DNA from 4 places in the Streptomyces sp. NPDC102451 genome. Region 2 is predicted to be linked to each of the others. Evidence: riboswitches for the same ligand, from Rfam matches in the RefSeq annotation. Region 2 holds a riboswitch; each other region holds the start of a gene.

Region 1 (5,639 bases), on a different contig from region 2:
GTGCTCGCCCCGGTCTGTCTGCAGGCCGCCGACCTGCTCGCCGGATCCGGGATCCGCTGCACGGTCGTCGACCCGCGCTGGGTCAAACCGGTCGACGAGCAGCTGCCCGCCCTCGCCGCGCAGCACCGGCTGGTGGCGGTCGTCGAGGACAACAGCAGGTCCGGCGGGGTCGGCTGGGCCGTGGGGCAGGCACTGCGGGACGCCGGCGTCGACGTACCGCTGCGGACGTACGGCGTCCCCGAGCAGTTCCTCGCGCACGCGGGGCGCGGCGAGGTGCTGGCCGAGATCGGGCTCACGCCGGTGGAGATCGCCGGGAGCATCAGCGCGGCGCTGGAGCGCCGCACGGCAGCGGGAGAGCGGAACGTGCCGAAGGAGAACGGGGCATGAAGGACGGACGGCCGGGCTTCGACCTGGGGCGGCTCCTCGCGGAACGGGGCGCCGAACGCTACGAGCTGCACACCCGGCACCTCAACCACCAGCTGCCGCGGATGCTCCACACCCTCGGCTTCGACAAGGTCTACGAGCGGGCCGAGGGCGCGCACTTCTGGGACGAGGAGGGCAACGACTACCTCGACATGCTGGCCGGCTTCGGCGTGATGGGTCTCGGCCGGCACCACCCCGTCGTACGCAAGGCGCTCCACGACGTCCTGGACGCCTCGCTCGCCGACCTCACCCGCTTCGACTGCCAGCCGCTGCCGGGGCTGCTCGCCGAGAGACTGCTGGCGCACAGCCCGCACCTCGACCGGGTGTTCTTCGGCAACAGCGGCACGGAGGCGGTCGAGACCGCGCTGAAGTTCGCCCGGTACGCCACCGGCAAGCCGCGGATCCTCTACTGCGACCACGCCTTCCACGGGCTGACGACCGGCTCGCTCTCGGTCAACGGTGAGAAGGGCTTCCGCGACGGGTTCGCGCCCCTGCTGCCGGACACGGCCATCGCGCTCGGCGACCTCGACGCGCTGCGGCGCGAGCTGAAGCGCGGGGACGTGGCCGGGCTTGTCGTGGAGCCGATCCAGGGCAAGGGCGTCCACGCCGCACCGCCCGGCTTCCTTCGGGAGGCCCAGGAGCTGCTGCACCGGCACAAGGCCGTGCTCATCGCCGACGAGGTGCAGACCGGGCTCGGCAGGACCGGTGACTTCTACGCGTACCAGCACGAGGAGGGCGTCGAACCCGATCTGCTCTGCGTCGCCAAGGCGCTCTCCGGCGGGTACGTCCCGGTCGGCGCGACGCTCGGCAAGGACTGGATCTTCAAGCGCGTCTACTCCTCGATGGACCGGGTCCTCGTCCACTCCGCGAGCTTCGGTTCCAACGCCCAGGCCATGGCCGCCGGGCTCGCCGTCCTCGCGGTGATGGAGCAGGAGGAGACCGTGGCGAACGCCCGTCGCACCGGTGATCTGCTGCGTGAGCGGCTCGCCGCGCTCGTCGGCCGCTACGAGCTGCTGCACGAGGTGCGGGGCCGGGGGCTGATGATCGGCATCGAGTTCGGCCGGCCGTCCTCCCTCAAGCTCCGCAGCCGCTGGACGATGCTGCAGGCCGCACGCAAGGGGCTCTTCGCGCAGATGGTCGTGGTGCCGCTGCTGCAGAAGCACCGGATCCTCACCCAGGTCTCCGGCGATCACCTGGAGGTGATCAAGCTGATTCCGCCGCTGGTCATCGGGGAGCCGGAGGTCGACCGCTTCGTCACCGCCTTCACCGCCGTCATGGATGACGCGCACAGCGGGGGCGGGCTGATGTGGGACTTCGGCAGGACGCTGGTGAAGCAGGCCGTGGCCAACCGCTGACTGTTGCCTCTGAGGCAAAATATTTGCCTCAGAGGAAAGATTCTGGCCCAATGGAGGCATGAATCCTCCTGACGGAGGGGTGGCCGACGAGCTCCCGGGGATCGCGCCACGCCTACGCGAACTGCGCCGCAACCGCGGCCTCACCCTGGAGGGCGCGGCCGGACGGGCAGGACTCTCCCCGGCCCACCTCTCCCGGCTCGAGACGGGCCGGAGGCAGCCTTCGCTGCCGATGCTGCTCGGCCTCGCCCGGGTCTACGGTACGACCGTCTCCGAGCTCCTGGGCGAGATGCCGCCCGAACGTGACGCGATCGTCCGCGGCAGCCTGCCCGAGGGCACGCCGCGCGGCACCGAGGCGGGCGGCTGGGTCTACCGGCAGGCGGGCGCACCCGGCCGCGCCATGCAGGCGCTGCACGTCCGTGTCCCGTACGGCGCCGAGGGCGACCTCGTGCGCGTCCACCCCGGGGAGGAGTGGCTGTACGTCCTCGACGGCAGGCTCCGGGTCGTGCTCGGCGAGAGCGTGCACGACCTCGACCCGGGGGACAGTGCGCACTTCGACTCGCTCACCCCGCACCGGATCGCCGCGCTCGGCACCGGCGGGGCGCGCCTGCTCTTCGTCCACACGCTGCTGCAGAGCCCGGCCGCCGAGCTGTGCCTGGGCAGCGGCATGCACCGGCTCTGATCCCGCACGCCCCCCCCACGCACACCCTTCGCCCCTGCCCCCCGGTCCGAGCGGCCGGAAGAGAGGACTGTCATGTCCGATTCGGAGCACTACGACCCGCTCACCCCGCGCAGGCCGAAGAGTGCGGACACACAGGAGCGGCGGATGCCCCGCGGCGTCGTGATCCGGCTCTTCGCCTACCTGGTGGCCGGACACGTCGTCGCGGGCTTCCTCTACCTCCTCTTCACCGTGGCCGGCAAAGGCTGACCGACGGCGTCACGCGCCTTCGACGAGGCGCTCACGCAGCTTCGCGCGGGTCTCGTGGCTGATCTTCAGCCCTTCCAGGAAATAGCGGTCCGCGCTGCCCCAGATCTCGTCGATGGTGTCGAGCGCCGCGGTGAGGTACTCGGCGCGGGCACCGAAGAGCGGATTGAGCAGTTCCATCACCTCGTCGGACATTCCCACCGGCGAGGTGTCGCTGCGCCGCACCTTGTAGCGGCGGTGCGCGTCGTTCGACTTGAGGTAGTCGGCCTCGATGGCCTCCTTCTCGACACCGACCGCGAGCAGCGAGACCGCGACCGAAAGGCCGGCCCGGTCCTTGCCCGCCGCACAGTGCATCAGCGCCGGCACGCTGTCCTCGGCCAGCGCGTGCAGTACGCGGCTGTGTTCGGCGGTGCGGTCCTTGATGATCGAACGGTACGAGGCGACCATCCTCGCCGTTCCCTTGCCGTCGGCCAGGATCGAGCGCAACTGCTGGATGTTCCCGTCGCGCACCAGCCGCCAGAACTCCGCGCCGTCCGCCGGGTCGGAGAGAGGAATGCTGACATTCCGGACGCCGGGCAGCTCCACGTCGAGACCGTCGAGCTTGTGGTCGGCCGCATTGCGGAAGTCGAAGATCGTGTGCAGGCCGAGTCCGGAGAGGAAGGCTGCGTCGGACTCGGTGGCGTGGGCGAGGTGACCGCTGCGGTAGAGGCGCCCGTACCGCACGGTGCGGCCGTCGGCGGTCGGAAGCCCGCCGACGTCACGGAAGTTGCGGACACCGGACAGGTCGACGTCCGTCGGCTCGGGGCCGGCCGGCGGGACCTCTGGCAGCTGCGTCACAAGGGCTCCTGGGGGTGTCGGGCGTCGGCGCCGCTCGCCGACGGGGCACGCCCGCGACGATACGACATAGCTGCATCGCGCAGCCGTCCCGGTCGCCGTGGCCCCGGTCTCCCTCATGGGGCGAAGGTCGCGCCATGTCCGTATTGGTGCATTTAGCAGAACACGCCCCGCTTGTACGGGAGATGGTGTGAGTGAGGTGAGCGGGATCATATCCGTGACGGTGTGTGGCGAGGATGCCGAGGGGTATTCCTGACGCCGCGCGGAAAGCCAAGATCGGTAATCCACGGAGTGTGACGGTAATTCCGCACCGGAATTGAAGCGTGGATTCCGCTTCACAATCCGTGGCTTGTTCGCGGCGTCCCGGCTCGCTTACGGTCACGGTCAATCCGGACGGAACGCCTAATCCTGCCGCCGCCCGGAATCCGCAACGACTCACGTGTGGCAGGAGCGGGGGAACCAGGTAGGCCGCCGGCCGGAGGGATCCGGTACGGCTAGGGGTCAAGTCGCGCACAGTGCGGCCGGGCATCTCCAGTCCGAACCCGACAGCTCACCTCGCAGGCGCCGGAGAGGAAAAGCCCCATGCCCGCAAAAGGCAAGCACCGTCGTACGAAGACCGGCCCGATCTCCCGAGGCGTCCTTGCCGCGGGGACCGGCGGCGCCGTACTCGCCCTCCCGCTGATCGGCGCCACCGGCGCCAACGCGGCCGAGCAGGCCGCACCGGCCTCCACGTCCGCCGCCGCGCACGGCGCCCCCGCCTCCGCGGCGAAGAGTGCCCCGAAGACCTACTCCGTGGTCTCCGGCGACTACCTGGTGAAGATAGCGGCCGACCAGAAGGTCAAGGGCGGCTGGCAGAAGCTGTACCAGGACAACCGTGACGTCGTCGGCGAGAACCCGAGCCTGATCCGGCCGGGCCTGAAGCTGACCATCGGCGCCAAGGCATCCGGCTCCGCCGACGCCACGCCCTCCAAGTCGGCCCCGTCGGCCGCGAAGAAGGCCGCTCCGGCCGAGAAGACGGCTGCTCCCGTCAAGGAGGCGGCTGCTCCGGCCGAGGAGACCGCCGACTCCGGCGCCTCCGAGAGCAACACCTCGGGCTGGACCACCCCGGTCGAGAACCCCAACGTCACCACCCAGTACCGCGCCTCGGGCGCCAGCTGGTCCAGCGGCTACCACACCGGCTCCGACTTCCAGGCGGCCTCAGGCACCAGCGTCCGGTCCATCGGCGAGGGCACCGTGGTCTCCGCCGGCTGGAGCGGCTCGTACGGCAACGAGGTCGTCATCCAGCACAGCGACGGCATGTACTCCCAGTACGCGCACCTGTCCTCGCTCGAGGTCTCGGCCGGCCAGACCGTCACCGGCGGCCAGCAGATCGGCCTCTCCGGCACCACCGGCAACTCCACCGGCCCGCACCTCCACTTCGAGGTCCGGACCGGCCCGAGCTACGGCTCGGACGTCGACCCGATCGCCTACCTGCGTTCGCACGGCGTCTCCATCTGAGACACACCACCCGAGGGTCCCATCTCGGACTGAAGGAGAGGGGCGGTGCGCAGCGGCGCACCGCCCCTCTCCTTATTCCGGCTTTACCAAAAACTGACCGGGTGGTCTTTCTCACCACCCGTCAACCCCTTATTACGGTCGCGTAGGTCACAATCGAAGGTGCAAGATAAGCCCTTGTGGCAGACGATTCGAGAAACAAAACACGAGGCATCATCGGGTCGTACGCAGCGATTGGCGACAGCTTCACCGAGGGCGTCGGAGACCCCGGCCCCGGAGGCACGCTCGTCGGCTGGGCCGACCGGTTCGCGGTCCTCCTGGCGGACCAGCTCCCGGTCCCTGATGCGGTGGTCGCCCCCGCGGACGACATGCACGGGAACTTCCGGTACGCCAATCTCGCCGTACGCGGACGCCTCCTCGACCAGATAGTCGAGGAACAGGTCCCCCGCGCCAAGGAGCTGGCACCTGATCTGGTGAGCTTCTGCGCGGGCGGCAACGACATCCTCCGTCCCGGTTCCGACCCGGACGACGTGGCCGAACGCTTCGAGCGTGCGGTCGCCGACCTGACCCAGGCGGTCGGCACCGTCATGGTCACCACCGGCTTCGACACG
Region 2 (5,639 bases):
CCCTTCACCACGACCACCGGCTTCACGGCGGCCGTCCGGCGGGCGAGCCGGGTGAACTTGCGCGGATTGCCCAGTGATTCGAGGTACAGCAGGGCGACGTCGGTGTCCTGGTCCTCGTACCAGTACTGCAGGAAGTCGTTGCCGGAGACGTCCGCCCGGTTACCGGCCGAGATGAAGGCCGACAGTCCGGCGCTCCTGCGGTGGAGACCGGCCAGGACGGCGATCCCGATGGCGCCGGACTGGGTGAAGAGCCCGATGCGCCCGGCCTTGGGCGACTCGGGGGCGAGGGAGGCGTTCAGCCGGACCGCGCCGGAGGTGTTGATGATGCCGAAGGCGTTCGGACCGATGATCCGCATGCCGTACGAGCGGGCCTGCCGGACCAGTTCCCGCTGCCGTTCCCGGCCCTCGGCGCCTCGCTCGGCGTAACCGGCGGAGAGGACGACGAGGCCCTGGACCCCGTTCTCGCCGCAGTCGGCGACGACTTCGGGCACCCGGTCGGCCGGCACGGCGACGACCGCGAGATCGACCTGCTCACCGATCTCGCTCACGGAGCGGTGTGCGGGCACCCCTTCGACCGTGTCCGTACCGGCGGCGAAGGACGTGTTCACGGCGTACGTGCGTCCGGTGAAGCCCGAGGCCAGGAGGTTCCGCAGCACCGACCGGCCGACGCCGCCGGGGGCCCGGCCGACGCCGATGACGGCGACGGACCCGGGGGCCAGCAGGCGCTGGACGGAGCGCGCTTCGGCCCGCTGTTCACGGGCGCGCTGGACGGCGAGGGACTCGGCCGTCGGTTCGAGGTCGAGGGTGAGGTGGACGGAGCCTTCCTCGAAGCTGCGCTGCTGGGTGAACCCGGCGTCCCGGAACACCTTGATCATCTTGTTGTTGGCGGGCAGCACCTCCGCGGCGAAGCGGCGGATCCCCCGCTCCCTGGCCACCGCCGCGATGTGTTCGAGGAGGGCGGAGGCCACACCGCGGCCCTGGTGGGCGTCCTGCACGAGGAAGGCGACCTCGGCCTCGTCCGCGGGTGCCGAGGCGGGCCGGCCCTGCCCGTCGATCCGGTCGAATCGGACGGTGGCGATGAACTCGCCGCCGATCGTCACCGCCAGTCCCACCCGGTCGACGTAGTCGTGATGGGTGAAGCGGTGGACGTCACGGGCGGAGAGACGCGGATACGGGGCGAAGAAGCGGTAGTACTTCGACTCGTCGGACACCTGCTCGTAGAAGCTGACCAGCCGCTCGGCGTCGTCCGTGGTGATGGGCCTGATCCGCGCGGTGCCACCGTCACGGAGCACCACGTCCGCCTCCCAGTGGTCGGGGTACGCGTGATGCGGACTCTGCTCCGGAGTGGGCTCCATGGGCAAAGCCTACGGCTCGGGCTTTTCGTTCGGCCCGAACCCGGGCCGAACCGGGCGGGAGGCCGTGGGGGCACCGGTCGCGGCGGGGTCGCGGCAGGGGCACGCTGAGGGGGCCGGCGGGCGGTGGACGGCCGGCGGCGACGCCGGGCACAGCGATGCCGCACTGCATGAGAGACTGGTCTAGACAACCCATTGATACGTGAAGGGCAGAACCATGGCTGAGCGCCGCGTCAACGTCGGTTGGGCCGAGGGCCTGCACGCCCGCCCCGCTTCCATCTTCGTCCGTGCCGCCACGGCCTCCGGCGTCCCCGTGACGATCGCCAAGGCGGACGGCAACCCGGTGAACGCCGCCTCCATGCTCGCGGTGCTCGGCCTGGGTGCCCAGGGCGGCGAGGAGATCGTGCTCGCGTCCGAGGCGGACAACGCCGAGGCCGCCCTGGACCGTCTGGCGAAGCTGGTCACCGAGGGGCTCGAGGAGCTCCCGGAGACCGTCTGATTCCGGCCACTTCGAACCGGATTTCTTTCTGCGGAAAAGCCGCGGCATCCCCACCGGGAGCCGCGGCTTTTTCCGTTTCCCGTACGGGGCGGCCGGAGCCCCGGAAAATCCGATTCAGGGCAGCAGAAATAAAGCCCTGCGATAACGGCCCTCTTTGTATACGGCGCAATTGTTAATGACGGACACCCGCGGTGTTTACGGGGTGTTGCGAAGTCCTCACCCGGGCCGCGCCCGGCGTGTGGACGGGAGGGCGTCGCAGCCGGTGCGCCGCGGTGGCCCGCTCGGCGTGCTGGGTGGCGAGCGCCCTGGCCCGCTCCGGGTCGCGGCGCGCCACGGCGTCGACGAGAGCGCCGTGCTCGGCCCAGGAGTCCGCGGGACGGGCGGGCTGCTCGACGGCGTACATCCAGGCGATCTTGTGCCGGAGCTGGGTCAGCAGCGCGATCAGCGCGGGGCTGCCGGAGGCCTGCGCCAGCGTCTCGTGGAACCAGCCGCCCAGGGAGCGCAGATCCTCCCCCTCGCCCCGGCGCACACGCTCCTGACCCAGCCTGACCAGGCCGCGGAGCACCTTGAGGTGCGCCTCGGTGCGCCGCTGGGCCGCGCGGGCCGCCCCGAGGGGCTCCAGGAGCATGCGGATCTCCAGGAGGTCGGCGGCCTCCTGCTCCGTGGGCTCGGCGACACAGGCGCCGGCGTGCCGGCGCGTGACGACGAACCCCTCGGACTCCAGGGTGCGCAGCGCCTCGCGCACGGGGACGCGGGAGACGCCGTAGCGACGCGCGAGCACCTCCTCGGTGAGGCGGCTGCCGCGTTCGAAGACACCGGAGACGATGTCGTCACGGATTGCCGTGCATACCGAATGCGCGGGAATGCGCATGTCCGAACCTCCGCCTTAATCCCCGCGAAACGCGGCCGATCGACGCCTGTTCTGTGACTCTATTGCAACCGGCCGGAATTTCCGATGGCGGGGTGGAATCCATGGATATCTTTTGGCCAGGGAGCACTTCCGCGGGGGCTTCGTCGCGCGTCCGCCCCCGAACGCGGCGAAGGCCCCGGCGGGTGCCGGGGCCTTCGTCGGAGCGCTGTGGTGCGGCGTGGGGTCAGACCTGGACGCCGTGGGCGCGGAGGTAGGCGACGGGGTCCATGTCCGAGCCGTACTCGGGGGTGGTCCGGGCCTCGAAGTGCAGGTGCGGACCGGTGGAGTTGCCGGTCGAGCCGGAGAGGCCTATCCGCTCGCCCGAGCCGACGCTCTGGCCGACGGAGACGCCGATCGAGGAGAGATGGCCGTACTGGGTGTACGTGCCGTCCTTCATCCGGAGCACGATGTTGTTGCCGTACGCGCCGCCCCAGCCGGCCTCGACGACCGTGCCGGCGCCGACCGCGACGACGGAGGTGCCGGACGCCGCCTGGAAGTCCACGCCGGAGTGGCTGCCGGAGGACCAGAGCGCGCCGCCGGACTTGTAGCCGGTGGTCACGTGGGAGCCGGCGACCGGGAGGTGGAAGGAGTTCAGCCGGGCGCGCTCGGCGGCGCGGGCGGCGCGCGCCTTCTCCTCGCGGGTCTCCTTGGCACGGGCCTCCGCCTTGCGCTTGGCCTCGGCCTTCGCCTTCGCCTTGGCCGCGGCCTTCGCGGCGACGTCGGCCTGGTGCTTCTGTGCCTTCGCCTGGGCCTCGATCTGGGCGGCGAGGGTGGTGTCGAGGGCGACGGTCTGGGTCAGTCCGGTGGCGGTGACGGCCTCGGAATCCGCGGCGAGGGCCGGGGAGGCAGTGGCACCGATGACGCCGGTGGCGGCCAGGGTGGCGACGCCGGCGACCTTGGCGCTCCTGCGCGTCAGGCGGCTCGGGGCACGGTGCTTCCCGGTGGCACGGATGAACGCCATGGAGGGGCTGGTCCTTTCCTTCCTTCTCGCCTACCGGGTTAGCAGGGGGCGCCCCCTGGCCCTTTAGGCCTTGGGGGAGGGTTCGGAGCAGGAAGGTCTCCTACGGATCACTGGGCCCTCGACGAGGTGCAGGGATCCGATTCACCCCAGGGACTTCATGGGTCCCCGGCTCCCCAGGCTCGCGCCTGACGGGGACTCGGCGATGACTGTCCGGCGCCGCGGATGCGGCATTCGTCCGGCGGACAGCCGAGCCGACGCTAGAGCGCGCCCCTCGGCCCCGCCAAACGGAAAGGACCTTTTGTCACCCATCCCACAGGACGAATGCCAACCTTCTTTTCAAAACGGACAAATGACAGAACCCCGGCGGGAGTGCCCCCGCCGGGGTCCGTCATGTCCCGTTCCGTCAGCCGTTGACGACCGACACCTCGCCGATGCCGAGTGCCTCCACGGGCTCCTTGATCTGCGCGGCGTCCCCGACCAGCACGGTGACCAGCCGGTCGACCGGGAACGCGTTGACCACGGCGGCGGTCGCCTCGACCGTGCCGGTCGCGGCCAGGCGCGCGTACAGCTCGGCCTGGTAGTCGTCCGGCAGGTGCTGCTCCACCTGGTCGGCCAGGGTGCCCGCGACGGAGGCCGCCGTCTCGTACTTCAGCGGGGCCACGCCCACGAGGTTCTGCACGGCGGTCTCGCGCTCGGCGTCGGTGAGCCCCTCGGCCGCCAGGGTGCGCAGGACCTTCCAGAGGTCGTCGAGCGCGGGGCCGGTCGACTCCGTGTCCACGGAACCGCTGATGGCGAGCATCGCAGCGCCGGTCGCCCCCGCGGAGGAGCCGGGCGCCGTCGAGCGCAGCACCTGTCCGAAGGCCCGGACGCCGTAGGTGTAGCCCTTCTCCTCGCGCAGCACGCGGTCCAGCCGGGAGGTGAGGGTGCCTCCCAGGCAGTAGGTGCCGAGGACCTGGGCGGGCCACACGCTGTCGTGCCGGTCCGCGCCGATCCGGCCGATCAGCAGCTGCGTCTGCACGGCGCCGGGACGGTTCACGATGACCACACGACCGGAGTCGTCCGCGGTGATCGGGGGGACGGGCCGGGCCTGGCCCGCGTTGCCCGACCAGTCCCCGACGGTGTCGGAGAGCAGCGCGTCCAGGTCCACCCCGGTGAGGTCCCCGACGACGACCGCGGTCGCCGTGGACGGGCGGACATGGGCGTCGTAGAAGGCGCGTACGGCGGCGGCGTCGATCCGCCCGACGGTCTCCTCGGTGCCCCTGCGCGGGCGCGACATCCGTGCGGTGGCGGGGAAGAGCTCCTTGGAGAGCTGCTTGGCGGCCCGCATGGCGGGGTTGGCCTGCTCGTGGGGGATCTCGTCGAGGCGGTTGCCCACCAGACGCTCGATCTCGCTCTCCGAGAAGGCCGGGGCCCGCAGCGCCTCGGCGACCAGGCCGAGGGCCTTGGCCAGCCGGGAGGCCGGGACCTCCAGGGAGACGCGGACACCGGGGTGGTCCGCGTGGGCGCCCAGCGTGGCACCGCACCGCTCCAGCTCGGCGGCGAACTCCTCCGCGGAGCGCTTGTCCGTGCCCTCGGACAGCGCGCGGGCCATGATCGTGGCCACACCGTCCAGGCCCTCGGGCTCGGCGTCCAGCGGGGCGTCGAGGAAGATCTCCACGGCGACGACCTGCTGGCCGGGCCGGTGGCAGCGCAGCACGGTCAGCCCGTTGGGCAGGGCGCCGCGCTCGGGCGCGGGGAAGGCCCAGGGCCTGGCCTCGCCGGCGGTCGGCTGCGGGTGGTACTCCATCGCTACTCCAGTCACGGCGGCGTCGGTCACTTGTCGGCCCCCTCGGGCGCGTCGGTGCCCTCGGTCTCGTCGGCCGGTTCGACCGGCTCGTAGACCAGGACCGCACGGTTGTCGGGGCGCAGGTGCGCCCG
Region 3 (5,639 bases), on a different contig from region 2:
GTTCATGGTGCCGTGCTTCGGGCTCGTGACCTGGCTGGCGATCTGGGCGCGCCAGCGGGAGCTGCGCACGCTCTCCACCGAACTGCCGGTGTACGCGGCGGCCGGCTGGCTGACCCCTGCCGAGCCGCTCGCGCTGGCCTCGATGCGGGCGCGGGGCATGGCCCGCGACATGGCCAGGCACTGGAACAGCCACCCGGACCCCGCCCGGGGCAGGGCCGCGGCCCGCGCCGTCGCGGAGTACGAGTCGTTCGCGACCTCCCTGGCCATGCTGCGCCGGAGGGCCCGCCACGACGGCGCCGGCCCGGACTTCGCCCTGCGCGAGCAGGAGTTGCTGCACCACCTGTGGCACCGCCGGGAGGTCGCGGCGCCCGCCCTGACGTACGCGGCCCACGCGACGGGCCGCATACGCACCCGCCTGCCGGTGCCGCCCCCGATCCCCCGTCAGCTCCCTTACGGCGGCCTGCCCCCGCAGCACCTCCCCGCACCGCACCGGCACTACGGCGGCCACAACCCGTACCGGGATGACGGCGGGCCCCTCTAGGACGTCAGGCGGACGCCTCGGTCAGTTCCGCCAGTTCCTGCTCGGTCAGCCGCAGTCCGGCCACCGCCATCAGCGCGGGCAGCTGCTCGACCGTACGCGCGGAGGCGATCGGTGCCGTCACGGTCGGCCGCGAGGCCAGCCAGGCGAGGGCGACCGTGGCGATCTCCGCGTCGTGCTCCTGGGCGATCCTGTCGAGCGCCGTGAGCACCCTGCGCCCGCGCTCGGTCTCCAGGTGCTTGCCCGCGCCCTCGGCCCGTGCGCTCTCGACCGACGCCCCCGGCCGGTACTTGCCGGTGAGGAAGCCCGAGGCGAGTGCGAAGTACGGGACGGCCGCGAGACCGGCACCGGCCGCCGTGTCCTGGAGCGCGCCCTCGTAGGTGTCGCGCGAGACGAGGTTGTAGTGCGGCTGCAGTGCGACGTAACGGGCCAGGCCCTCGCGCTCGGAGAAGTCCAGGGAGGCCCGGAGCCGCTCGGGGCTGATGTTGGAGGCGGCGATCTCCCGCACCGTACCGGCCTTGACCAGCTGGTCGAGCGCGGTGACGATCTCCTCGACCGGGACGCTCTCGTCGTCGAAGTGTGTGTAGTAGAGGTCGATGTGGTCGGTGCCGAGCCGGCGCAGCGACGCCTCCGCCGCCCCCTTGATGGTGGCCGGCGAGAGCCCCTTGTACGCGGGATGGGATCCGACCTTGGTGGCGATGACGACATCGTCGCGGCGGGAACGGGCCGCCAGCCACTTGCCGATGATGGTCTCCGACTCGCCGCCCTCGTTGCCCGGGACCCAGGCGGAGTAGGCGTCGGCGGTGTCGACGAAGTTGCCGCCGGCCGCCACGTACGCGTCGAGGACGGCGAAGGAGCGGTCCTCGTCGGCCGTCCAGCCGAAGACGTTGCCGCCGAGGGCGAGGGGGAAGACCTGGAGGCTCGATGAACCGAGCGGGCGCAGAGATGTCATACCCGGGGACAACCAGCCGGCTGAACCGACTATTCCGGTACGCGGGCCACGCCGGGCCCTGGCGCCGAGGTCCTGGCGCCGAGTTCCAGGGGCCGAGTTCCAGGGGCCGCCCGGTTGCGGACAGACCGGCGGCCCTGACGTCGGGGGGTCGTGCGTCAGGGCCGCCGGGGTTCCGGTGCGCCGGGGTCCGAGGGGGGCAGCCCTCAGATGGTGAGGCCCTTGCCGCGCAGCCAGCTCATCGGGTCGACGCCCGAGCCGTCCGCGGTGTGGACCTCCAGGTGGAGATGCGGGCCCGTCACGTTGCCGGTGGCGCCGACACGGCCGATGGTGTCGCCCGTGGTGACCTTCTGTCCGGCGGTGACGTCCATCGAGGACTGGTGGCAGTACCAGATCTCCGTGCCGTCATCGAGCTCCAGGACCGTGCGGTAGCCGTACGAGCCGGACCAGCCGGCCGACTTCACGGTGCCGCTGTGCACGGCCTTGACCGGGGTGCCGGTCGGGGCCGCGAAGTCCAGCCCGGTGTGGTAGCCGGACGACCACATCGAACCGGCCTGACCGAAGGTCGAGGTGATGGTGTACGAGGAGGTCGGGACGGCGTAGCTGGCGGCGAGCTTGGCGAGGCGCTCGGCCTCGGCCTTCTTCTTCGCCGCCTCTTCGGCCGCCTTCTTCTTCGCGGCGGCCTTCGCCTCGGCGTCGCTCTGCTGCTTCGCCGCCTCGGCCGCGGCGGCCTCGGCCGCCGCCTGCTCCTCCGCGGCCTTGGCCTCGGCGTCGGCTCCGGCCTGCTGCTGCTCGGCCTGCTGGAGGATGCGGGCGCGGAGCGCCTCGCCGGCGTCCGTGGTGCCCTGCTCGGCCTCGGCGGCGGTGATGCCGGCGCTGGTCAGCGGGGAGGACGCGGCGACCGTCTCGTGGTCCGAGTCGGAATCGCCGGACATGAACGCGCCCACGCCGGGAAGGGACTTGGCGTCGGGGAGATTGTCCGCGATGGAATCGGGAAGAGAAATGGAGACCGGCGGCTTGCTCTGGGCGGTGGCCATGCCACCCGCTCCGACGGCCGCGATGACGCCGACGCCGAGGACGGTGGAGCTACGGGCGAGACCCCGCTGCTTCGCAACGCGGTGCCGGCCGCGTACGGGACGGATGGACTCCTCGGTGGGGTTCCATTCCTCCCAGGTCCTGTCCTCATCACCGAGACTGTCGGTCCTGAAGGATGACGGGGCCTCGGGGGCAGGCTGATTGGACGCCACGTGGGCGCACTCCTTTCCTTCCTTCTCGCCTACCGGGTTAGCTGACGGGTTCGGAGCAGGAAGGTCTCCTACGGGCGCCTCTGCCTCTCACGAGACACAGGTGTCCGATTCACCCCATGTAGGTGGTTCCCCGGTTCCCTTGCGGAATTCGGCGCTGCGCACGGTGCCGTCTCTTGCGACGGCGGGTACAACCGCGCTGCGTTATCGAACGTTAATAGACACCCGGGTCCGATTCCAAGCTGTTCCCATAGATCAGTCATGGCCCTGGCCTGGACTTTCAGGGGTCAAACGGGCGCAAACGGGCGAGTTGAGTGCCACTTATCCGGCCAGCAGTTTCTGACGTTGCGTCAAATGTTATGCGGAGCGAGGTCTTTCGACTACCGAAAGTCGCGACCGGTCATCCACGGTCCCGCCCCACGATCTTCACCGTCGTCCGCCGCTCCTGCTGACCCCGCGCCGGACGGCCCACCGCGAGGAGCGCCAGGTCGTCCGTCGACCGGCCTCCGGTGTGCAGCCGTACGTCGTCGGTGAGCGCGGACAGCAGTTCTTCGGGCCCCGGGAAGATCCGGCCGCGCAGCCGGGCCGCCGGGTCGTAGAAGGCGCCCTTCGCGTCCCGCGCCTCGGACAGCCCGTCGGTGAACGCCAGGAACATCGACCCGGCCGGCAGCGCCCACTCGTCCGCCCGGTCCGGCCACACCCCCAGCCCCATCCCGAGCGGCAGGGCGGGCACCGTCGGCGCCAGCACGTCCAGCGCCCCGTCCTGGTGCAGCACGAGCGGCTCGGGGTGCCCGCGGTTGACGATCCGCAGGGTGTCCGAGCCGGACGGGATCTCCGCGAGGACGGCGGTGACGAACCCCTCCATGGAGTCGAGCCCGCCCCGCCGCGATCCCTCACGGGCCAGCGCCCGCTCCAGCCGCTGGACCACCCCCTCCAGCGACAGCTCCTGCTCGGCGGCCTCCCGGAACGCGCCGATCACGACGGCCACCGCCGCCACGGCGTCCAGCCCCTTGCCCCGTACGTCCCCGAGGACCAGGCGCACCCCGAACGGCGTGTCCGCGACGGCGTACAGGTCTCCGCCGACGAACTCGTCCGCCTGGGCCGCCTCGTACCGCGCCGCGACCAGCAGCCCGCCGATCCGGTCCTCGGGCGTCGGGAGCACCGCGCGCATCGCGGTCTCCGCGACGAACCTGGCCGAGGCCAGCTGCTCGTTCCTGCGGCGCACGACCCGGTTGATGACGAGGGAGAGCGCGGCAACGGTGACCAGCGTGAACAGGTCGGTGATCGGCACGATCCGGCCCAGCGCGCCGTCGGAGATCCGGATGGCGAGCACCACGAGGATCGCGGTCACCCCGATGCGGACGGTGCTGGCCAGCGAGAAGAACGGGGCGGCGATCAGCGGAGCGGCGGCGAAGAGCGGCACGGCGGTGACCTCGGTCGGCGTCACGAGGTCGAAGATCACACCGACGCAGATCATCAGGGCGGGCAGCACGCGCACGAACCACCGGGAACGGTCGCTCCCGTCAGCGCTCCCCCGGCGTCCGTCCCGCATCCCCACGTGTGCACTCCTGCCCGCTCCACCCACGGGTGCGGACGGTACCGCGCCCCGCCCAGGCCGGCCGGAGCCGCGCCGAACGGCGAATCCCCATCGGCCGAAGGGAGGAGCGCGCCGCAGGTCCCGCCGTCCGGTGGTCAGTCGGAGAGCCGGTGCCGCGCGTAGATCGTCAGTGCGTCCCGTACGAAGACGGCGGTTCCGTCCCCGCAGCGATCGTAGTTCCTCCCGAGGCGCGGATCCGCGACGTACCGCCGCCGCAGCCGGGCCGGCGCATACGACAGAGGCCCGGATCCTCGAAAGGATCCGGGCCTCAGTCTTTAGTAGCGGGGACAGGATTTGAACCTGCGACCTCTGGGTTATGAGCCCAGCGAGCTACCGAGCTGCTCCACCCCGCGCCGTTGTGATTGCAACTCTACGCCATCCGGGAGGGCGCTCCGACCACTCCTGGTCCCGCTCCCCTCGCACGCCGCCGGCAAGGAAACCTCTCGGCCTCGACCGGCTGCGCCAACTCAGGCTGCGTACCGCGACGTTGTCAGGCCCGGCCGGTTGCCCAAGGGTGTTGCCGCACCCCCCGATCTCGCGCACCGCCTGTCTGGAGGGCCTCCCACCATGTCCGCATCACACAGACCCGCCCCGGTCTCCCCGTCCGCGCCGTCACCCCTGCGTACGTCCCTCGTCAGCGGGCTGATCGGCGCCGCCTTCGGCTCGGTGTTCAGCGCCGCCATCAACTACCTGCTCGTCGGCGTGCCCGGCAGCGCCCCGGCCAACGCGCTCAACCACGGGGTGTCCGGCTTGTTCAGCGGATTCGCGGCCGGGTTCATCGGGCTCATGGTGCATCTGCGCCGGGACAGGGGCGGGCCCGCGCCGAGCAGCACCCCGGCCGCACCGCAGGAGTGAGTTCCGGCGCCGTGCCCCTCCCGTGGGTGCACGGCGCCCAGCGATTGCACGACCTCCGGGGCGGCGGGACGCTGGACGTGCACGCTTTTCGGTGTTCGGTCCCGTCCGCGCGGCATCACAGGTGCCGGCGTCGGCCCACCAGTCCCACCCCGATGCGGTGCCGCAGGGAAGGCCGGGCGCACACGCGCTAGGAGACGATCATGGACGGCACCCTGCTGGAGACGATGCGGACCGCGCTGCGCGGCCCGGTCATCGGCCCGGACGACCAGGCGTACGGGCAGGCCCGTACGGTCTACAACGCCATGATCGACAAGAAGCCGGCGGCCGTGGTCGAGTGCCGCGACACGGCGGACGTGATGGCCGCCGTCGACTTCGTCCGCGAGCACGGACTGGACATGGCGGTCCGGGGCGGCGGGCACAGCGGTCCCGGCCTCGGCCTCCGCGACGGCGCCGTCA
Region 4 (5,639 bases), on a different contig from region 2:
GCCGTTCCACCGTGCCGCCTGGACCAACGCCCGGCACGGCGCGGCCACGATGGACACCCTGATCTCGGTCGGCACGTCCGCCGCGTTCCTCTGGTCGCTGTGGGCGCTCTTCTTCGGGACGGCGGGGATGCCGGGCATGACGCATCCCTTCGAGTTCACGATCAGCCGGGGCGACGGGGCGGGGAACATCTACCTGGAGGCCGCCGCCGGAGTCACGGCCTTCATCCTGGCCGGCCGGTACTTCGAGGTCCGTTCCAAGCGCAAGGCCGGCGCGGCCCTCAAGGCGCTCATGGAGCTGGGCGCCAAGGAGGTCACCGTGGTGCGCGAGGGCCGTGAGGTCACCCTGCCCACGTCAGGTCTGCGCGTGGGGGACCGCTTCCTGGTCCGCCCCGGCGAGAAGATCGCCACGGACGGGACCGTGATCGAGGGCTCCTCCGCCGTCGACGTCTCGATGCTCACCGGCGAGTCCGTGCCCGTCGAGGTCTCCGCCGGGGACTCCGTCACCGGGGCGACCCTCAACGCCGGCGGCCGCCTGGTCGTCGAGGCCACCAGGGTCGGCGCCGACACCCAGCTGGCCCGGATGGCCGCGCTCGTGGAAGAGGCCCAGAGCGGCAAGGCCGCCGTCCAGCGCCTGGCCGACAGGATCTCCGCGGTGTTCGTCCCGGTCGTCATCGGCCTGGCGCTCGCCACACTCGGCTTCTGGCTCGGTTCGGGCGCCGGACTCACCGCGGCCTTCACCGCCGCCGTCGCCGTACTGATCATCGCCTGCCCCTGCGCGCTGGGGCTGGCCACGCCCACCGCCCTGCTGGTCGGCACCGGACGCGGGGCCCAGCTCGGCATCCTGATCAAGGGTCCTGAGGTCCTGGAGAACACCCGCAGGGCCGACACGATCCTCCTCGACAAGACGGGCACCGTCACCACGGGCCGGATGACCCTGCTGAAGGTCCACGCCTCCGGGACCACGGATGAGGCCGAAGTGCTGAGGCTGGCAGGCGCGTTGGAGCACTCCTCCGAACACCCGATCGCCCGGGCCGTGGCCGAGGGGGCCGCCGCGAAGGTGGGCGCGCTGCCCGCGCCCGAGGACTTCGCCAACGTCCCCGGGCTCGGTGTCCAGGGCATCGTCGAGGGCCACGCGGTGCTCGTCGGCCGCGAGAAGCTGCTGGCCGAGTGGGCCATCGGGCTCCCCGACGAGCTCAGGGAGGCGAAGGACCTGGCCGAGAGGAGCGGGCGCACCGTGATCGCGGTCGCCTGGGACGGCGAGGCACGCGCGGTCCTGGAGGTCGCCGACGCGGTCAAGGAGACCAGCGCCGAAGCGGTCCGGCGGCTGCGTGCCCTCGGACTGACGCCCGTCCTGCTGACCGGCGACAACAAGGCGGTCGCCGAGTCCGTCGCGGCCGAGGTCGGCATCGACCAGGTCATCGCCGAGGTCATGCCGCAGGACAAGGCCGAGGTCGTCAGGAAGCTCCAGGCGGAGGGGCGCACCGTCGCCATGGTCGGCGACGGGGTCAACGACGCCGCGGCGCTCGCCCAGGCCGACCTGGGACTGTCCATGGGGACGGGCACGGACGCCGCGATCGAGGCCGGTGACCTGACGCTCGTACGGGGGGACCTGAGGGTGGCCGCCGACGCGATCCGCCTCTCCCGCAGGACGCTGGGCACGATCCGCTCGAACCTCTTCTGGGCCTTCGCCTACAACGTGGCGGCCCTCCCGCTCGCCGCGGCAGGCCTGCTCAACCCCATGATCGCGGGAGCGGCGATGGCCTTCTCGTCGGTCTTCGTCGTCGGCAACAGCCTCCGTCTGCGCGGTTTCCGGGCCGTCGAGTGAGCCTGCGCGCCTGCCGGGGAGCCCGGGTTCCCCGGCAGGGCGAGGGCTCCGGTGAGCGGGTAGGTTCGGTGGCGTGGCCACTCTGCTGATCGTGCATCACACGCCCTCGCCCAACTGCCAGGCGCTGTTCGAAGCGGTGCTCTCCGGCGCGACGACGGAGGACATCGAAGGCGTACGGGTCGTGCGGCGGGCAGCCCTCTCCGCCACGGCGTCCGACGTACTGGCGGCCGACGGCTATCTGCTCGGCACACCGGCGAACCTCGGATACATGTCCGGCGCCCTGAAGCACTTCTTCGACCAGGTCTACTACCCGTGCCTGGACGGGACGAAGGGCCGGCCCTTCGGCTACTACGTGCACGGCGGCAACGACGTCACCGGCGCCGTACGGGGCATCGAGACGATCACGACGGGCCTCGGATGGCGCCGTGCGGCCGACGCCGTGACCGTCACCGGTGAGCCGGGCAAGGCGGATACCGAGGCGTGCTGGGAGCTGGGGGCGACCCTCGCCGCCGGACTGATGGAGTGACGACCCGCCAGGCAGCCGGAACGAGGCGCGCCCGGCAGCCCCGGCACCGCCCGCACGGCAGCCCCGGCACGGCGCGCCCGGATGCCCGGCGGTGGGTGCCGCGTCAGGCGCGGTCGATGTGCACGCTGGTCGACTTCACGCGGGCCGTGGCCTGCATGCCGACCTCCAGCCCCAGCTCCTCCACGGCTTCCCGGGTCAGGAGCGAGACGAGGCGGTGCGGGCCGGCCTGGATGTCGACCTGGGCCGCTACGTCACCGAGCTTCACCGCGGTGACGATGCCCGGGAAGGCGTTGCGCGCCGAGGTGTAGGAGACCTCCTCGTCGCCGGGCCCGCTCTGGCCCACCTCGATCGAGAACGCCGCCAGATCGCGGCCGTCGATGAGGCGGCGTCCGCCCTCGTCGCGATGGGTCGCGACCCGGCCGGCGTCCGCCCAGCGCCGGGCGGTGTCAGGGCTGACTCCGAGGAGGCGCGCGGCCTGCCCGATGGTGTAGGTCTGCATGCGTCCCATGCTAGAGGCTGCTCTTGCATATGCAAGGTTTACTCGCAGAATTCCTCGCATGTGCGAACCCCTGGAGGGGTGGCGGCGTTCCACTCCGGGATGAGGCCGATCCCCGGCCGGACGCGGAACGCACGGCGGCCGCCCTGGTCGCCGCCGTGCGGGGCGGCGACCGTCCTGATGTCCTCCTGGTCCGCTCAGCGCGGCCTCCAGGTGAGCTTGCCGCCTCCCACCCATCGGATGACGGCCGGGTCGTCGAGGTCGTGGACCCGAATGCCGGCCGCCGCGGCGGCGATCAGGACGTCCGTCATGTCGGTCGCGCCTCCGATCACCGCTCCGTCGATCTCCACGATGCGGAAGGGCGGGTCCCCGGGCTGAACGGGCAGGACGGTGATCCGGGGGGCCGAGGCGTGAGGGCTTTCAGTCATGGGCGGATCGGTTCCACGCGGATGCCCTCGGTATGCCAGGCGGCATGATCTGTGAGTCGTATGCCCGGTTTGCGGTGCTTTTATTAAATTAATCCCGTAATCCATAAAAGGCCATTTCATGTGACCTGGGGCCTTCGCTCGGGAGCAAATCGCCCGAATCGGACTCCGTGACCAGCGTCACCTTATGCGCCCCAGACGCGGGGGTGCGGCAGTCGGTTCCCTTCTGTGCCAAGAGGAGTGGCGGGCGCGATGTGGGGTGGATTACATGAATTCCAAAGAATTGATCTTGCGAATGAATTGTGATCAACGAACCAGGCTTGTTCCTTTCCCTATTTCTCGCCTACGGTCACCATCACTCCGGGCGGAACGCCGAATCCTGCCGCCGTCCGGTGACCTCACCGACCAGTTCTCGTACGGCAGGAGCGGGGGACCCAAGTAAGCGCCGATCCGGTTTCCGGAGCGGCTCGGGGTGAAGTCGCATTCGCATGCGGCCGGGCATCTCCAGCCCGAACCCGACAGCTCACTTCGCAGGCGACGGAGAGGAATTCAGCATGCCCGAGAATGGTAAGCACCGTCGTTTCAGGACCAGTTCGCTGACCCGCGGCATCATCGCCGTGAGCACGGGCGGAGCCGCCCTGGCCCTCCCCGTGATCGGCGCCACCAGTGCCTTCGCCGCCCCGGCCCAGCCGGTCGCCGTCGAAAAGGCCGCAACGTCGACTGCCGTGCCCGGCAAGGGAATTGCCGCGCAGAAGTCGAAGTCCGCCACGTATTCCGTGGTCGTGGGTGACACCCTCGCGAAGATCGCGCGGGAGCATTCCGTGAGCGGTGGCTGGAAGGCGCTGTACGAGGGCAACGAGAAGGTCGTCGGTGGAAACCCCGACCTGATTCACCCCGGTCTCAAGCTGACCCTTGGCGGCAAGGCCGAGAACAAGTCCGCGGACAAGGCCGAATCCAAGGCCTCCTCCGACCGTGCCGAGCAGAGCGCCGACCGCGCCGACCGCTCGGAGCGCACGAGCACCACCGTCGCCGCTGAGGGTGCGCCCGCCGCCGAAGCCGCTCCCGCGGCCGAGCCGGTCTCGTACACGAACGACCTCGACGGCTGGATCAAGGAGTCGCTCGCCGTCATGGCCGAGCACGGCATCCCCGGCAGCTACGAGGGCATCCACCGCAACATCATCCGCGAGTCCGCGGGTGACCCGCAGGCCATCAACAACTGGGACATCAACGCGATCAACGGCGTCCCGTCGAAGGGCCTCCTGCAGGTCATCGACCCGACCTTCCAGGCCTACCACGTGCCCGGTACGTCGATGGACAGCTACGACCCGGTCGCCAACATCACGGCCGCGTGCAACTACGCCGCGGACAAGTACGGCTCCATCGACAATGTCTTCGGCGCCTACTGAGTCCTGCCGAGGCGGGACCACTGACACACGGGTGTGTGTGACAGAGGGACAGAAGTGACGGGTGGTGCGGGTTCGGCGGAACCCGCACCACCCGTCGTCCGTTTTCCGGAGCCACCCGTGTCCTGGGTCCCCATGTCCGGAGCCACCCGTGTCCGGAGGCCCCGGACCGCGCTGTCACGGCCGCCGACAGGCGGGGCGGAGACCGGTTGACTGGTCTCGTACAGGTTCGTCGTCCATACTGCCCGCCGTGGAGCAGCGCATAGATTCGAACACCAAGCCCGAGTTCGCCGCGGGGACAGACCCGGCGTACATCCCCGGCCTGACGGCCCCTGCCCCCGCGCGGACGGAGGCGGAGGAGGCGGCGCCCCAGGGGTCCCTGGAGCCACAGGAGCCCGAGGTGGCCGATGCGGTCCCGGAGGCCGACGTCACGGACGCGCCCGCCGAGGAGGCGGCCGAGGGGCCCGTGGACGGTTCCACGGCGGCCGGGGGCGACGACACGGCCCCGGACGACGGAGCGGCCCCCGGAGCCGTGGGCGGGAGCGCCGACGCCGAGGACGGCCCCGTCTTCGAGGTCAGCGACCGGCGCGGGTCCATCAGGGTGGACGCCGAGGGCGTCCGCTTCACGCTCGACGACCAGGAGGCCGAGTTCGACTGGTCCGAGATCGGCGCGGTCGAGGTCAGGACCGGCCGCTTCGGCCGCCGGTTCACCGTGACCGTCCACCTGTCGAGCCGCCGGTGGTTCAACGCCGAGGTCGAGGCAGGGGCCCGCAGCGACCTCAAGACGTGGACCGCGGAGCTCGACGAGGCGCTGGACGCCCACTTCGAAGAGGCCTGACCTCACGGTCGCCGCCGCGCACCGGGCCGTCCGCCGGCCCGGTGCGCGGCATGCCGTGACGGCGTCAGGCCCCGGCGGCCGTACCGAGCACCACCGACCGCGTCAGATGGCGCGGCTGGTCGGGAT

Evidence for each region. Region 2 has a riboswitch for cyclic di-AMP ahead of ACIRD8_RS29980 (M23 family metallopeptidase). Riboswitches for the same ligand answer to the same signal wherever they lie in the genome.
Region 1: linked by a shared signal. The riboswitch ahead of ACIRD8_RS26665 (peptidoglycan DD-metalloendopeptidase family protein) and the one ahead of ACIRD8_RS29980 (M23 family metallopeptidase) in region 2 are both predicted to bind cyclic di-AMP.
Region 3: linked by a shared signal. The riboswitch ahead of ACIRD8_RS33320 (M23 family metallopeptidase) and the one ahead of ACIRD8_RS29980 (M23 family metallopeptidase) in region 2 are both predicted to bind cyclic di-AMP.
Region 4: linked by a shared signal. The riboswitch ahead of ACIRD8_RS28925 (transglycosylase SLT domain-containing protein) and the one ahead of ACIRD8_RS29980 (M23 family metallopeptidase) in region 2 are both predicted to bind cyclic di-AMP.

Annotation. Positions count from the first base shown of each region.
Region 1 is NZ_JBIWKD010000013.1:214,218-219,856, reverse strand. It holds gene dxs (1-deoxy-D-xylulose-5-phosphate synthase) at 1-387, shown strand, start outside; gene ACIRD8_RS26685 (aspartate aminotransferase family protein) at 384-1,778, shown strand; gene ACIRD8_RS26680 (helix-turn-helix domain-containing protein) at 1,837-2,457, shown strand; gene ACIRD8_RS26675 (DUF6126 family protein) at 2,530-2,703, shown strand; gene ACIRD8_RS26670 (tyrosine-protein phosphatase) at 2,713-3,537, opposite strand; cyclic di-AMP (ydaO/yuaA leader) riboswitch at 3,940-4,111, shown strand; gene ACIRD8_RS26665 (peptidoglycan DD-metalloendopeptidase family protein) at 4,117-5,031, shown strand; gene ACIRD8_RS26660 (SGNH/GDSL hydrolase family protein) at 5,208-5,639, shown strand, end outside.
Region 2 is NZ_JBIWKD010000017.1:122,272-127,910, reverse strand. It holds gene ACIRD8_RS29995 (GNAT family N-acetyltransferase) at 1-1,355, opposite strand, end outside; gene ACIRD8_RS29990 (HPr family phosphocarrier protein) at 1,570-1,851, shown strand; gene ACIRD8_RS29985 (GntR family transcriptional regulator) at 2,024-2,722, opposite strand; gene ACIRD8_RS29980 (M23 family metallopeptidase) at 2,946-3,722, opposite strand; cyclic di-AMP (ydaO/yuaA leader) riboswitch at 3,735-3,934, opposite strand; gene ACIRD8_RS29975 (M16 family metallopeptidase) at 4,126-5,508, opposite strand; gene ACIRD8_RS29970 (M16 family metallopeptidase) at 5,535-5,639, opposite strand, start outside.
Region 3 is NZ_JBIWKD010000022.1:93,116-98,754, reverse strand. It holds gene ACIRD8_RS33330 (PrsW family intramembrane metalloprotease) at 1-541, shown strand, start outside; gene ACIRD8_RS33325 (aldo/keto reductase) at 546-1,490, opposite strand; gene ACIRD8_RS33320 (M23 family metallopeptidase) at 1,694-2,734, opposite strand; cyclic di-AMP (ydaO/yuaA leader) riboswitch at 2,746-2,898, opposite strand; gene ACIRD8_RS33315 (PP2C family protein-serine/threonine phosphatase) at 3,132-4,283, opposite strand; partial or broken gene ACIRD8_RS33310 (TipAS antibiotic-recognition domain-containing protein) at 4,424-4,546, opposite strand; tRNA gene ACIRD8_RS33305 (tRNA-Met) at 4,608-4,681, opposite strand; gene ACIRD8_RS33300 (hypothetical protein) at 4,896-5,183, shown strand; gene ACIRD8_RS33295 (FAD-binding oxidoreductase) at 5,384-5,639, shown strand, end outside.
Region 4 is NZ_JBIWKD010000016.1:67,192-72,830, forward strand. It holds gene ACIRD8_RS28905 (heavy metal translocating P-type ATPase) at 1-1,825, shown strand, start outside; gene ACIRD8_RS28910 (flavodoxin family protein) at 1,899-2,351, shown strand; gene ACIRD8_RS28915 (molybdopterin-binding protein) at 2,455-2,850, opposite strand; gene ACIRD8_RS28920 (hypothetical protein) at 3,045-3,275, opposite strand; cyclic di-AMP (ydaO/yuaA leader) riboswitch at 3,633-3,822, shown strand; gene ACIRD8_RS28925 (transglycosylase SLT domain-containing protein) at 3,827-4,678, shown strand; gene ACIRD8_RS28930 (hypothetical protein) at 4,926-5,513, shown strand; gene ACIRD8_RS28935 (SIS domain-containing protein) at 5,578-5,639, opposite strand, start outside.